DNA from 2 places in the Kitasatospora sp. NPDC101157 genome. Region 1 is predicted to be linked to the other one. Evidence: riboswitches for the same ligand, from Rfam matches in the RefSeq annotation. Region 1 holds a riboswitch; the other holds the start of a gene.

Region 1 (7,320 bases):
AGTGGCGGGCCGGCGCCAACAAGCCCGGCATCGCCTCGGCCCTGGACGTCCCTGCGCTGGTGTCGGCGGTACAGGCGGCCAAGCAGCAGGCCCCGGTGGTGCTCGTCTACCTGCACTGGGGGGAGGAGGGCAAGGCCTGCCCGACGGCCGCGCAGACCACCGTCGCCAAGAAGCTCGCCGCCGTCGGAGCGTCCGCGGTGGTCGGCACCCACGCCCACACCATGGTCGGTTCCGGCATGCTCGGCAACACCTACGTCGGGTACGGCTTCGGCAACTTCCTCTGGTACGGCACCTCCAACTACGCCTTCTCCAACGAGACCGGCGTCACCACCCTCACCCTCTCCGGCGACGGCAAGGTCACCGGCGAGGCCTTCGCCCCGGCCACCATCGACGACAAGGGCATCCCCCAGCCCGTCGCCGGCGCCGCCGCCGAGGCCGCCCTCAAGCGCCGTGACGGCCTGCGCGGCTGCGCCGGGCTCACCCCGCCCCCGGCGGCGCACTGAGGTCCGTCCGGCGCCCGTACTATCAACGGGTGAGCGGACACGAGGAACTGACCACCCGACGGCTCTCGCTGCGCCGCCCGACCGAGGGCGACGTCGACGCCGTCCTCGCCGTCCACCGGGACCCGGCGGCCTGCCTCCACAACCCCTCGGACGCCCTCGCCACGCGCTCGGAGGCCGAGGAGCGGTACGGCCGCTGGGACGCCCTGTGGCAGGCCCGCGGCTTCGGCTACTGGACGGTCCGTGCGCGCGGGGCCGCCCCGGTGCTGGGCTTCTGCGGCGTCAAGCCGATGGAGCTGGCGGGCCGACCGGTCCTCAACCTCTTCTACCGCTTCGCCCCCGCCGCCTGGGGCCGGGGCTTCGCCACCGAGGCCGCCACCGCCGTGGTCCGGTGGTCCGCCGCGAACGTCCCCGGGCTGCCGCTGATCGCCCGGGTCCGCCCCGACAACCTGCCCTCCCAGGGCGTCGCCCTGCGGGCCGGCCTGCGGAGGGCCGAGCACCTGGACGGACCGGGGTGCGACGGCCTCGACTGGATCTACGTTGCCGAGGGCGGCGCGAGGCTCATGGCGCGAGGCTGACGGCGTGAGTTTGACGGTCTGAGCCTGACGGTACGTTGCCCCGCCCGGCGGATCTGAGGAGGAACCCGAGGCCGCCCGCCCCTGAACCAGGCGCCGGCGGCCTCCGTGCGCACGCGGCGAGTTGACGGCCGTACGGGCCCTCGCCTCAAAGGTCCGGAGGCGCGTCGCCGCCAGCCCCGCCACCCGCAGCGGAACGGCCGCCGCCGTCGGCAGCGCACCCGCATCGGCCTCGACGAAGACGAGCCCGAAGCCCGAGCCGATGAGCCACCCAAGTTGATCGCCGGTCATGCGGGTCAGCATCCAGGCCGAACGCCCGTTCGGGCCAGCGGGTCGGCCCCCGGGCTGCCGCTACTGTCGTACGGTGGCAGGAGTAATGGAGGAGATCGCATGGACCCCGAGCACTATCGTCTTCTCGAAGAGGCCCGACGGAGCCTTCCGGATGGCTTCAAGGTTGAGCTGTCCGGCGACGTGATCGTCATGCAGGCGTCGCCGTCTTCGATCCATCAGCTCAACCTCGCGATCGTCCAGCGCCAGTTCGAGGCGCACTGTCCTTCGGGCTATTTCCCCACCGGGAACAGCGACCTCTCGTCGCCCGAGATCGGCTCCGTTCGAAACCCCGATCTCACCTACCTGCCCGAGGACGTCATCGAGCTGGGCCGCGAGATCCCCGCCGAACTGGCGCTGATCGCGGTCGAGATCGTCTCGCCGTCCAACCCTGACAACGACTGGAACGGGAAGGTCCGCGACTACCCTCGCATGGGCTTCCCGCTCTATCTGATCGTGGACCCGCGGCAGAAGACGGTGACGCTGTTCTCCGAGCCCAACCGCGACCGGTACCACACCAGGAGCGAGCGGGAGTTCGGCGAGACCATCCACATCCCCGAGCCGTTCGGCTTCGATCTGGACCTGTCGCGCCTCGTCCCCTACCGGGACTGAGCCGCCTCAGTCGTTCGGCCAGAGGATGAGGTCGTCCAGCGGGTATCGGCGCGGCCGGTCGCCCAGTTCGGCGACGCCCGCGCGGATGCGGTGCAGGTGGTCGACGGTGAGCTGGAGCGGGGGCTCGTCGGGCTGGTAGGTGGTGCGGATCGGGTAGTCGACGCCGGGGGTGCGGGTCATCTCGATGTGGCAGCCGAGGACGTGCGTCACGGGACGGCTCTCGGCGAAGGCGACCAGGCGCTCGACGGTGCGGCTGAAGGCGGGCCAGTCGTTGATGTAGAGCCGGCCGGGGTAGACGGTGTCGCCGGTGAGCAGGAAGCCGGTCCAAGGGTCGTAGTAGGTGACCGCCGCCTCGTGGTGTCCCGGGGTGGCCAGGCATTCCAGTACCCGGCCGCCGCCGAGGTCGACCCGGGCGATGGTCTCGGCGTCCCGGTCGAAGCCGAAGTAGGCCCAGGCGGTCTCCAGTTCCGCGCTGACGACGGTGGTGTCGGGACGGTCGGCGAACTGCCCGTCGCCCGCGATGTGGTCGCCGTGCGGGTGGGTGTGGAGCACCAGCAGCGGGTAGTCGTCGCGGGGGCCGTGGGCGAGCCGTTGCGTGACCAGCTCGTCGACGACGGCGCGCAGCGGGAAGTACTCGGGCTCCGCCGTCGCCCCGGTGTCGATCAGTACGGCCCGGTCCGTCCCGAAGAGCAGGAACAGGAACGGCGCCTCGTAGTTGACCGCCTTGTTCTGCCGGAGGATGACGGTGTGCTCGTCGTACTCGTGGACCTGGATGTCCGGGTCCGTGTTGTGCTTCGCGGACGGCGAGCCGTGGATCCACCGCACGTCGAGCGGACGGGCGATGGGTGTACCGACAGCAGCCATGACGCCTCCCTGGGTGCGTCGTCTTGGCGGGCCGGGTACGGCGCACATCTCGTCCGGGGCGGCGCGCCGACGCGCTGCCCCGGGGACGCTAGCACGGACCGGCCGACGGCGGCCTGTGCGGTGGCGTCAGCCCACGGCGGGAGGATCGATTCGGGTGAACTCGACGAAGTCGGCCCAGGCCTCGGCAGTGAAGGCGAGCTGGGGGCCGGTTGTGTCCTTCGAGTCGCGGACGCGGACGGTGCCGGGGCTGACAGCGATCTCTACGCAGTTTCCGCCTTCGGTGCCGCTGTGGCTGGACTTGAACCAGGCCAGTTCGGTGCTCATAGTTCCTCCGCGAGCTTGCCGATGAACTTTGTCGAGGCCTCGGGGCTGAGAGCCTGCCGAAGGATCATTGCATGCCGCTGGGAAAGCTGGTTGACCTTGTCGGGCTCCGAGAAGAGCAAGCCCATCGTCTGACCCTCCTCGTACGCGAGACGTTCATGCTCGGGCGTCTCAAGCAGAACGAAGGGCCCGTTGAGGCCGGGGTGGGCTCCTACGCTCGGCACTACCTGGATCGCGACATGGCGAGGTTTGCCCATGTTCAGGAGGTGAAGGAGCTGGCGCTGATGTTCCTCGATGCCGTGGAGCGGGCGCCGCAGGACGTGCTCCTCGATCAGGAAGTTGAACGACCTGGTCTGGATCTTCAGCAGTTCCTGTCGCTGAAGACGGGCAGCGACGCGTTCCTCCACCGTTTCGTCGTCCATGGGCGGCCAGTGTGCGTGCAGGAGTGACCGGACGGTCTCCTCGGTCTGAAGCAGGCCTGGGATGAGCTCGTTCTCGTAGGAGCTGTGGACGACGGCGACGGCCTCGTATCGCATGAAATCCTCAGCGAAATGCGGGTACTTCTCCGGCTTCAGAAACGGTGCTCCCGCCACCAGGATCCCCTTCGCGCCGCACATCTCGTCCGCCACCTGCAACAGGTGCAGCGAGGGCTTCCGCCGTCCTGCCTCCATCGACCGCAGGCCCTCGTAGCTGTACCCGGCCGCCGCCGCGAGATCCTCACGGCTGACTCCGGCGCGGGCGCGCCAGAGCTTGATCTGGTCGCCGCAGTACTGCCACGACATCGGCGGCGGCGTGGCGGACGAGGACGCGTTCATCGCTGACCCCCCAAGGTCATCGGGTGTGGACTCCCGACGTTAGGCATCCGATGGCTCGGGGGTGTGCGAACCGACCGAAACCGTCCATGTGGGTGATCCCAGCAGGTGCGCCAGCCCGTCGGCCAGGCCGCCGCGCCGGCAGGCGTAGTCGTGGCCGCCGTTGAACTCGCGGTACCCGACGTCGTAGCCCCGGGCGGTGAGGACATCGCGCAGGTGCCGGTTCTGGGTGAGCGACATCCGTTCCTGGAGGCCGACTTCGAGGTGGAAGCGGGCCTCGCGCCGTGGTTCGGCGGCGAAGCGACGGGTGAGCCACTCGCTGGCGGAGTCGAACTCGGTGCCGTCCGGCCACCAGAAGGAGCCGGACTGGGAGAGTGTGTTGCCGAACCGCTCGGGCCGTCGGTACACGGCGAAGGCAGCGGTGAGCCCGCCCGCGCTCTGGCCCGCGATCACGGTGGCGCGCGGATCGGTCGTGACGCCGAACTCGGAAGCGGCCCAGGGGAGGAGGCGGTCGGCGAGCAGGTCGACGAAGACGGGGTTGCAGCTGGGGTTCCCCGGTCGACCCGGGCCCATGGTGTGCACCAGCAGCGCCACCGTGGGCGGGATCGCGCCGCCCGCCGTCGGGGATCGATCGCTCGTTCGAGTGGTTTCAACTCCGCTGCTCAGCGCCGGCCTCCCCCCGCCCGCCGAGTTGTCAGTACCGCTCGCTACGTTCCTCGCATCGCTGGTCAGCACGTGATCAGCAGGTGGTTCCCGGTGGGAGGAGTACGGCCGTGGCATGGGTGGAGACGGACGCGGGAGGGTACCGCGTCGCGCTCGACGAGGACGGCAGGGTGGTGTGCCGCAACGCCGCGGGGCGCGCGCTCAAGACGCTGCCGCCGAAGCTCGGTGACGACCCGGTGGTCACCCAGCTCAAGCAGCTCTCCGAATGGCTCGCCGCGCACGAGCGCCGCTGTCAGGAGGACGTCGAGCGGTGGATGGTGCGCTCGCTGCCGGTGCCCGCCGCCGTGCTCGCCGCCGTCTGGCCCGACGACGCGTGGCGGTCCGTCCTGCGGGACGTCGTGGTCACCGGACCGGACGGTGCCGTCGCCGGCTTCCTGCGCGACGCGGACGCCGAACGCGGGCTCGGCCTGGTCGACCTCGACGGCGACACCGTCCGCCTCACCGACGGCGAGGTCCTGATACCCCACCCGGTGCTCCTCCCGGACCTCGACGACCTGCGCGAGTTCGCCGTCGAACTCGGCGTCTCCCAGCGCGTCCAGCAGCTCTACCGCGAGGTCTGGCACCGGCCCGACGGACCGTCGGCCGGCACCGAGGTCACCACCTACGCCGGCGGCCGCTACCGCGAACTGCGCGAACTGGTCGGGCGCTGCACCCGGCTCGGCTGCCGGGTCCGCGGCGGCTCCGCGGTGCAGCCGATCACCGAGGGCGGCCGTACCGTCGAGGCCCGGGTGTGGGTCGGCGACTACTACGAGTACGACGCCTGTGAGACGGGCGCGCTCAGCTGGGCCGGCCCCGACGGCCGCGCCCTGCCGCTCGCCGAGGTCGGACCGGTCGCCTGGTCCGAGGGCATGAGGATGGCCGCCGCCCTGTACGCGGGCCGCACGATCGAAGGGGAGGACGCCGCATGACCACCACCGTCCCGAACCCGGGCGCCGCGACGCCCGAGGCGCTGCTCGACGCCGGCGCCGTCCTGCCGCCCGGCACGCTGCCGGGTGCCGGACGCCCCGACAGCGCCGCCGACGTGCTGACCGCCCGCGGCTACGCCCACCCCGCCCTGGACGGCCGCCGGATCGTCCGGCTGGTCCCCGGTGCGCTCGGCCCCGCCGAGGACCTCGCCCTGGAGTTCCTCGGCCTCGCCCCCGAGGGTGATCCCGCCGAGGTCGGCCAGGTCCGCCAGGAGGCCCTCGGCTTCCCGGCCTGGGCGCTGGTCCACGACCCCGCCAACGGGCACCACGCGCTCGCCCTGGTCAAGGACCTGGAGCGGCTGGCCCGCCAGGCCCGCTCCAAGCCCGGCGCCGCCAAGGACGGCTTCGACGCGCTCGCCACCCGGCTCGGCCGCGCCGTGCCGCACTTCCTGCCCACCTTCTGCGAGGAGGTCGGCCGGATCTTCCTCGCCCACGACAACCGGACGTACGCCGCCGCCTGGTTCGGCAAGGCCCGCGAGGCCGAGCGCACCCACAACCTGGCCGTGGACGAGGAGCGGCTGCGCGCCGTCTTCCTGGAGTTCGCCCTGGCCGGCGCGCTCACCGTCAAGTCCCTGCGCCAGTACGTCAAGGAGCTCGCCCAGCGGCTCGACCCGCTGACCGCCTGGCAGCGCTTCCGCCAGCTGTGCACCGAGCGCTCCGCCGCCGGCATGGCCCCCTACGCCGGGGTCGCCGAGGACGCCCGCGTGCTGCTCCGGGCCGCCGGACTGGACCGCACGGAGCACGAACGGGCGCTGCTCGCCGAGCTGCTGGACTCCCCGGCGGTCAACCGGGCGCCCGCGGCGTTCTGGAAGTCCTGGCACGGCGCGCTGATCGACCTGGGCCGGAACGACGCCGCGGTCCGAACCCGCCTGCTGGAGCTGCTGCCCGACCCGACCGCCTCCGGCACCGACTCCGCGCCGCACGACACCGCCTGGCTGGCCGTCCTGGCCGAGACCGGCGCGGAGGAACTGCTCACCGGCCCCCGAGCCGAGGGCGCCGAGCCCGCCGCCGCCTGGCTCCAGCGCTGGTGCCACCACCTCGGCCGCGGCTGGCGCAGGCGCCCCAGCTGCCCGGCCACCCTCGCCCTGGCCGGGCGGATGGTCGAGCGGCTGCGCGCCGACGCCACCCCGGTCGACCTGTTCACCGGCATCCGGGTCAGCCACACCCGACTCGACCTGCTGAACCTGCTGCTCGCCGAGGGCGTCCCGGTCGCCGACCCGCCGGCCGGCCTGGGCTTCGACCTGCGCGAGTGGGTCGGCCAGAGCGGCCAGGACGCCGCCGCCCTCGCGGCCGTCGCGGCCGACGAGCGCTTCCGGCCGCTGCTGCGCCGCGCCGCCCCGGCCGCCTGGGAGCCGGCCGTCCAGCGCGGGGCCGCCGTCCTGCCGCTGCTGAACGAGCTGTTCACGGAGTGGGCCGAGGAGCGCGCCGACGAACTCGCCACCGTCCGGGGCCTGGCCGGCGCCGACGACCTGGTCCGCTCCCTGGCGCAGTTCCGCACCGCCATCCGCACCGTCGCCCCGGCCGCCGCCGAGCGGATCGCCGCGCTCGACGTCACCGGGCTGCTCACCCGTGCCCTCGGCACCGGCATCCTCGACGAACTCGGCTGGCCCGCCCTGGAGGA
Region 2 (7,320 bases), on a different contig from region 1:
TGGGCAGCTCACCGCTGCGCAGCGACGCGCTGCCCAAGGCGCTCGGCATCTACCCGTACGCCGCCGACCTGTGGGCCGAGGGGCTGCTGTGGGGCGCGGTGCTGCGCTCGCCGCATCCGCACGCCCGGATCCGCGGCATCGACACCTCGGCCGCGCTCGCCCTGCCCGGGGTGCACGCCGTGGTCACCGCCGCCGACCTGCCGCCCGGCCCGGACGGCCTGCCGGACGGCGCCCCGGCCGGTCCGATCGTCGCCGACCGGCCGGTGCTGGCCGCGGGCGTGGTGCGCCACCACGGCGAGCCGATCGCGGCCGTCGCCGCCGACCACCCGGACACCGCCCGGCTGGCGGTCGGCCTGATCGCGGTCGACTACGAGCCGCTGGAGGCGGTCACCGACCCCGAGCAGGCGTTCACCGCCCCTGCGCTGCACCCGGACGGCAACCTGTTCCGCCACCTGCCGCTGCGCACCGGGGACCCGGACGCGGTCGGCGAGATCGTCGTCGAGGGCCTCTACCAGGTCGGCCGGCAGGACCCGGCCCCGCTCGGCGCCGAGGCCGGGCTGGCCGTGCCGCGCCCGGACGGCGGGGTGGAGCTGCACCTGTCCTCCACCGACCCGCACGGTGACCGCGACCGGACCGCCGCCTGCCTCGGTCTGGAGCCGGACCGGGTCCGACTGGTGGTCACCGGCGTGCCCGGCGCCACCACCGACCGCGAGGACCTCTCCTTCCAGGTCACCCTGGCGCTGCTGGCGCTGCGCACCGGCCGCCCGGTGAAGATGACCCTCACCCGCGAGGAGTCCTTCCACACCCACCCCTCGCGCCACCCCGCCCTCCTGCGCTACCGCCACCACGCCGACGCCGAGGGCAAGTTGGTGAAGGTGGAGGCGCAGATCCTGCTGGACGGCGGCGCCTACGCGGACGTCTCGGCCGAGGCGCTGGCCGCCGCGACGGCCTTCTCGGTCGGCCCTTACGTCTGCCCCAACGTGTTCGTGGACGCCTGGGCGGTGCGCACCAACAACCCGCCGGCCGGGCGGATGCGCGGCGAGGGCGCGCTGCAGGCCTGCTTCGCGTACGAGTCGCAGCTGGACCAGCTGGCCGCCCGGGTCGGTGTGGACCCGGTGGAGATCCGCCGCCGGAACGCGATGTCCACCGGTGACCCGCTGCCCACCGGACAGGCCGTCACCTGCCCGGCGCCGGTGAAGGCGCTGCTGGACGCGGTGGCCGCCGAGCCGCTGCCGGCCCTGCCGGTGGACGACCCGGACGCCGAGTGGCTGCTGCCCGGCGGGCCGGGCGGCGCCGGGGACCCGGCCGCGGTGCGGCGCGGGATCGGCTACGCCGTCGGCATGGTGCACATGCTGGGCGCCGAGGGCGAGGACGAGGTCTCCACCGCCACCGTGCGGGTCAGCGGCGATCACGCCACGGTGATCTGCGCGGCCGTCGACGCCGGGCAGGGCTTCGCCACGCTGGCCCGGCAGATCGTGCAGACCGTGCTGGGCGTCAGCGAGGTCTACATCGCGCCGGCCGACAGCGACCAGTCGATCGCCGGGCCCTCCGCGCGGGGCCGGCACACCTGGGTGTCCGGCGGGGCGGTCGAGCGGGCCGCGCTGATGGTCCGTCACCAGCTGCTGCAGCCGATCGCGGCCAACTTCGGGATGTCGGTGGAACTGCTGCAGATCGCCGACGGCAAGATCACCTCCTACGACGGGGTGCTCGGCATGCCGGTCGCCGAGGCGCTGGAGGGCAAGGAGCTCTGGGCCACCGCCCAGTGCCGCCCGCACCCGACCGAGCCGCTGGACGAGTCCGGGCAGGGCGACGCCTTCGTCTCCATCTCCTTCTGCGCGATGCGCGCGGTGGTGGACGTGGACATCGAGCTGGGAGCCGTGCGGGTGGTCGAGATGACCGTCGCCCAGGATGTCGGCCGGGCGCTCAACCCGCGCCAGATCGAGGACCGGATCGAGGCGGGCGTGGCCCAGGGCGTGGGCCTGGCGCTGATGGAGGACCTCCAGACCACGGGCGGGCTGCTGGGCAACCCCTCGCTCACCGGCTACCGGATGCCCACCTCGCTGGACACCCCGGAGGTGCGGATCGCCGCCCTGCTGGAGGAGCGGGACGTGGTGGCCACCTTCGGCGCCAAGGCGGTCAGCGCGGTGCCCGCGGTGGTCGCGCCCTCGGCCGTCGCCGCCGCCGTCCGGGCCGCCACCGGCCTGCCGGTCGGCCGGCTGCCGATCCGGGCGGAGGACGCCGTCACGGCCTGAGCGCGGAATCCGGATCCGAATGCGCGGATCCGGAACGGAGAACGCGGAATTGCCGGTCGACCTTTTCGGGCCGACCGGTAATTCCCTTTTTCGAGGCCGTGGCGGGAATTGAACCCGCGTACACCGCTTTGCAGACGGTTCCCTGAGCCACTCGGGCACACGGCCAGTGAATTCAGGATGGCCGATCCCCGGAATGGGGTCAATGAACTCGTGTGAATTCCGTGTGTCAATCCGTGCTACCGTCGGAGGCGGTGGCTGCCTTCCCGCCACCCCGGACGAGCGCGTCGTACCCGGTGACGACAAGACGACGCAGTTCAGCGGCAATCCGGCCGCTGTGGACTGCGGAGGTACGGCCGTCATGGCTTGGCTCGTTCTGATCGTCTCGGGTCTCCTGGAGACCGTGTGGGCGGTGGCCCTGGAATCGTCCAAGGGCTTCTCCCGACTCGTTCCCGGCCTCGTCTTCGGCGTCGCGCTGCTGCTCAGCATGGGCGGACTGGCGTACGCGATGCGCACCATCCCGATCGGCACCGGCTACGCCGTCTGGGTCGGCATCGGCGCGGTCGGCACCGCGCTCTACGGCATGGCCGTCCTGGGCGACCCGGCGACAGCGGCCCGGATCGGCTGCCTGCTGCTGATCGTCTCCGGCGTGGTGGGGCTCAAGGTGCTGCACTGACCCGCCGGGGCCACCGGTCCTAGGCCCGCGGACCGATCCGGTCACCGACTCTGGTCAGGGGCCACGAGAGCGGACGGCCCTTACGATGTCACGTATGACCACTGCCTCCCCCACCTCGGTCGACTCCGCCCCGATACCCACCGGAACCGACCCCGGCGGCGGGGTCCTCAGCGGCCGCTACCGCGCGCTGACGCTGGGGATCGTGTCGGTGGTCCTGGTGATCGCCTTCGAGGCGACCGCCGTCAACACCGCGATGCCGACCGCGGCCCGCCAGCTGAACGGCCTCGGGCTGTACGCCTTCGCCTTCTCCGGCTACTTCACCACCACGCTGTTCGCCCTGGTCGTCTCCGGCCAGTGGTGCGACCGGCGTGGCCCGCTTCAGCCGCTGTTCGCCGGCATCGCGGTGTTCGGCGCGGGCCTGGTGGTGGCCGGGACGGCCCCCGGGATGTGGGTGTTCGTGGCCGGGCGGGCGATCCAGGGCCTGGGCGGCGGGCTGGTGATCGTCGCGCTGTACGTGGTGGTCGGCCGGGCCTACCCGGAGCGGCTGCGGCCGTCGGTGTTCGCCGCCTTCTCCTCGGCCTGGGTGCTGCCCTCGATCGTCGGGCCGCTGGTCTCCGGGGCCGTCACCCAGCACCTCGGCTGGCGCTGGGTGTTCCTGGCCGTGCCGGTGCTGATCCTGCTGCCGCTGGGCGTGATGGGCCCGGCGCTGGCGCGTTCCGAGCGGGAGCACCCGGTGCCGCGGGGGGCGGACTTCGACCGCCGCCGCACCCTGCTGGCCGCGATGGCCGCGGTCGGCGCCGGACTGCTGCAGTACGCGGGCCAGCGGCGCGACCTGGTCGGGCTGCTCCCCGGGATCGCCGGGGCGGCGCTGCTGGTGCCGGCCGTCCTCGGGCTGCTGCCCGAGCGGACCCTGCGTGCCGGGCGCGGGCTGCCGACCGTGATCCTGCTGCGCGGGGTGGCGGCGGGGGCGTTCTTCGCCGCCGAGGCCTTCATCCCGTTGATGATGACCACCCAGCGCGACTTCTCGCCGACGCTGGCCGGGCTCACCCTGACCAGCGGCGGGCTCTCCTGGGCGCTGGGCTCCTGGCTGCAGGGGCGGCCGGGGGCGGAGCGCTACCGCGGGGCGATGATCCGCGGCGGCTTCGTGCTGACCGCGGTGGCGATCGCGGGCGCCGCGCTGGTGCTGATCCCGGCGGTGCCGTCCTGGACGGCGTCGGTGGCCTGGGGCGTCGGCGGCGTCGGGATGGGGCTGACGGTCGCCAGCGTCAGCGTGCTGATGATGCGGCTCTCGGCGCCCGAGGACGCGGGGGCCAACTCGGCCGCGCTGCAGATGAGCGACGCGCTGGGCAACGTGCTGCTGACCGGCGCGGCGGGTGTGCTGTTCGCGGCGCTGGGCGGCGGCGCGCTCGCCGCCGCCCACGACGGCGCCGGGGCCGGGGCCTCGCCCGGCGCCTTCGCCGCGATCCTGCTGGTGATGGCCTCGGTGGCGGTGCTGGGGGCGCTGCTCGCCGGCCGGGTCCGGGCCCGGACCTGACCGTCCGACGCCCGGCGGTCAGCCGGCGGTGGGGGAGGGGACCGGGGGCGCCGCCGGGGTGCCGAGGAAGTTCTCCCACCCGCCGGCCGGGGACTGGCCGGGGCCGAGGCTCTGCAGCTTGCGCAGCACCGCCGGGTCCTGGGCGTCCAGCCAGTCCACCAGCTGGCGGAAGGAGACCAGCCGGACCTCGGGCCTCTCCGCGATCGACTTGAGCGCGTCCTCGACGGCGTTCATGTAGATGCCGCCGTTCCACTCCTCGAAGTGGTTGCCGATGATGTACGGCGCCCGGTTGCTGTTGTAGGTGCGGTCGAAGCCCATCAGGTAGGAGTCCCGGGCCTGGGTCTGGAAGCCCGGGTAGAGCGCCGGGTCCGCCTTGGTGTTGGGGCCGCACTGGTTGAACATGATGTTGTAGTCCATCGACAGCACCTGGAAGGTGTGCCCGGGGAAGGGGATGGACTGCAGCGGGAGGTCCCACAGGGCCCCGCCCTGGATCTTCTGCGGCCACACCTGGGTGCCGTTGCCGCTGCTGTCGTAGCGCCAGCCACGCTTGACCGCGGTGGGCAGCAGGTTGCGCTGGCCCTCCAGGCAGGGGGTGCGGCTGCCGATCAGCTCCTTGCGGTAGTCGAAGGGCAGCGCCGGCAGGTCGGTGAAGCCGGTGTTGGTGCGCCAGTTCGTCACGAAGTCCATCGCCTGCTGGATCTCGCTGTCCCACTCCTCCGGGGACCACTGGCCGACCCCGGTGGAGCCGCAGAAGTGGCCGTTGAAGTGGGTGCCGATCTCGTGGCCCTCCAGCCAGGCGGCGTGCACGTTCTCCAGGGTGTCGTGGATGTGCTGGTCGCTCAGGTAGCCGATCTCGGAGGCACCGACCTTGTGCTGCGGCGGGCGGTACAGGTCCTTCTTGGACTCGGGCAGCAGGTAGAGGCCGCTGAGGAAGAAGGTCATCGAGGCGTTGTGCTCCCGGGCCAGCCGGCGGAAGCGGGCGAACAGGCCGTTGTCGAGCTCGCCGGCGCCGTCCCAGGAGAAGACCACGAACTGCGGGGGCCGCTGGCCGGGCTGGAGCCGCTCGACGACGGGCTGGTGCGGCTGGGGGCCGGTGTCCGAGGTGGAGCCGTCGCCGATCAGCACGGTCTGCGGCTTCTGCGGGGCCGGGGCCGGGGTGGCGCTCTGGTCGCCGGGCTTCGGGGCGACCGGGACCGCGTTGCCGGCCTTGTGCTCCCCGCCCCCGCCGGCCCGGTCACTGCCGCAGCCCGCCGCCAGGGTGGCGGCGGTGACCGCTCCGGCGGCCAGCAGGGTTCGGCGGGAGAGCGCGTCCATGGTCACTCCGTTCATGAGGCGATCGGCAGGCGTGCGGCGTGCCGGCGACGGGGGTGCGTGCGGCGTGCGTGCGGGCGGGCGGCGGGCCCGCGGCAGGCGTGCGGCGTGCGGAAGTCCGGTCCGACCGGAGGGGGATGGAGCCCGTGACCGGGTCAGCATGCCATGAGGGCCGAAACGGTCCGAGAGGCGCAGCGAACGGTCGTGATCGATCGCCCGATTGACGCAACCGCACCGGCGGGCCGGGACGTCGATGCTGTTCGACGGGTGGTGAGCGCCGCGGCCGTACGCGGGACAGCGCCGTCACGCTGGGTCGCCGGGCCCTCGCCGAGCGCAGGACCAGGGCCGTCGACCCTGCCGATCGGCGGGTGCGGATAGGACCGCGATGGGGACGTGCCTTAGGGTCCGATCCGATTGAATGAGTTCCCAGGAAACTCTCAGGAACGGGATCCGAGCGGCAGAGGGGAGCACCCGTGGGCGTCCAGCGGAGCAGGAGCCCCTGGCCGGGCACCCTGGCGGCCGGTGCCGCGTTGGTGCTCGGCGCCTGGCTGCTGCACGGCGGCGGCTCGGTCGTCCTGCCGCCCGCGCCCGGCACCGGGCAGGCGCTGTCCGGCTTCGCCCCGGTCTCGGTCGTCCCGCCGCTCGGCCCGTCGGCCCCGACCAGGATCCGCATCCCGTCCGTGCGGCTGGACGCCCCGGTCACCGAGCTGGGCCTGGACCTGGACGGCCACCTCCAGGCCCCGCCCGCGGCCGACCGCAACCTCGCGGGCTGGTACCGCGGCGGCGCCAGCCCCGGCCAGCGCGGCACCGCCATCCTGGCGGGGCACGTCGACAACGGGTCCGGGCCGGCCGTCTTCTACCACCTGGGAGCGCTCCGCCGGGGCGACCGGATCGAGATCATCCGGGCCGACGGTGCCACCGCCGTCTACCAGCTGTACGCCATCGAAGTGCACGACCGAAAGGACTTCCCGGACGACCGGGTCTACCGCCAGGCCGCCGACGCACAACTGCGGGTGATCACCTGCGGCGGCGCGTACAGCGAGGAACACGGCTACGAGGGCAACGTCGTGGCCTACGGATTCCTGGCCGACACCAGAGCGCCGGGCAAAGCCGCATGAGCACGCTCACCCTCGCCACCCGCTGGAACCCGATCGACTGGCCGCTCACCCACGGTCCCGTCCCGTACGCGTTGCTCGCCGCGGGCTGGGTCGCGCTCGCCCTGCTGGCGGTGTCCCGGCACGAGCGCTGGCGCGCCCCGCGCATCCTCGGGGCGCTGCTGCTGGGCGCCGTGCTGACCGTCCTGGTGAAGGTCGTCGTCGACGACTGGTGGCACCCGTTCCCGGAGGGCACCCCGGACTTCGTCCTGCGCTGGACGGCCGTCGCGCTGTTCGCCGTCGCCCTGCTCTGCTTCCGGGCGCCGCTGCTGCCCACCCGCCGCAGGTTCCTGGCCGTCGGCGGCCTCACCCTGGTGGTGGTGATGGCCGCCTCGCAGGTCAACCGGGGCTTCGACCAGTACCCGACCGCCCGGGCCATGCTGGCGCCGCGCACCG

The links. A riboswitch is a leader RNA that binds a small molecule or an ion and turns the genes downstream of it on or off. The one in region 1 is predicted to bind guanidine.
Region 2: another riboswitch for guanidine. It lies ahead of ACIRVF_RS21125 (DMT family transporter); the one in region 1 lies ahead of ACIRVF_RS09030 (MBL fold metallo-hydrolase).

What each region holds. Positions count from the first base shown of each region.
Region 1 is NZ_JBIWPL010000003.1:498,622-505,941, reverse strand. Features, by position in the region: gene ACIRVF_RS09045 (CapA family protein) at 1-503, shown strand, start outside; gene ACIRVF_RS09040 (GNAT family N-acetyltransferase) at 533-1,078, shown strand; gene ACIRVF_RS09035 (Uma2 family endonuclease) at 1,466-2,014, shown strand; gene ACIRVF_RS09030 (MBL fold metallo-hydrolase) at 2,021-2,878, opposite strand; guanidine-III (ykkC-III) riboswitch at 2,891-2,958, opposite strand; gene ACIRVF_RS09025 (DUF397 domain-containing protein) at 3,005-3,202, opposite strand; gene ACIRVF_RS09020 (Scr1 family TA system antitoxin-like transcriptional regulator) at 3,199-4,014, opposite strand; partial or broken gene ACIRVF_RS09015 (alpha/beta hydrolase) at 4,054-4,629, opposite strand; gene ACIRVF_RS09010 (DUF4132 domain-containing protein) at 4,785-5,642, shown strand; gene ACIRVF_RS09005 (hypothetical protein) at 5,639-7,320, shown strand, end outside.
Region 2 is NZ_JBIWPL010000010.1:56,805-64,124, forward strand. Features, by position in the region: gene ACIRVF_RS21115 (xanthine dehydrogenase family protein molybdopterin-binding subunit) at 1-2,252, shown strand, start outside; tRNA gene ACIRVF_RS21120 (tRNA-Cys) at 2,346-2,417, opposite strand; guanidine-III (ykkC-III) riboswitch at 2,501-2,566, shown strand; gene ACIRVF_RS21125 (DMT family transporter) at 2,611-2,925, shown strand; gene ACIRVF_RS21130 (MFS transporter) at 3,020-4,459, shown strand; gene ACIRVF_RS21135 (hypothetical protein) at 4,478-5,788, opposite strand; gene ACIRVF_RS21140 (class F sortase) at 6,244-6,888, shown strand; gene ACIRVF_RS21145 (alpha/beta hydrolase) at 6,885-7,320, shown strand, end outside.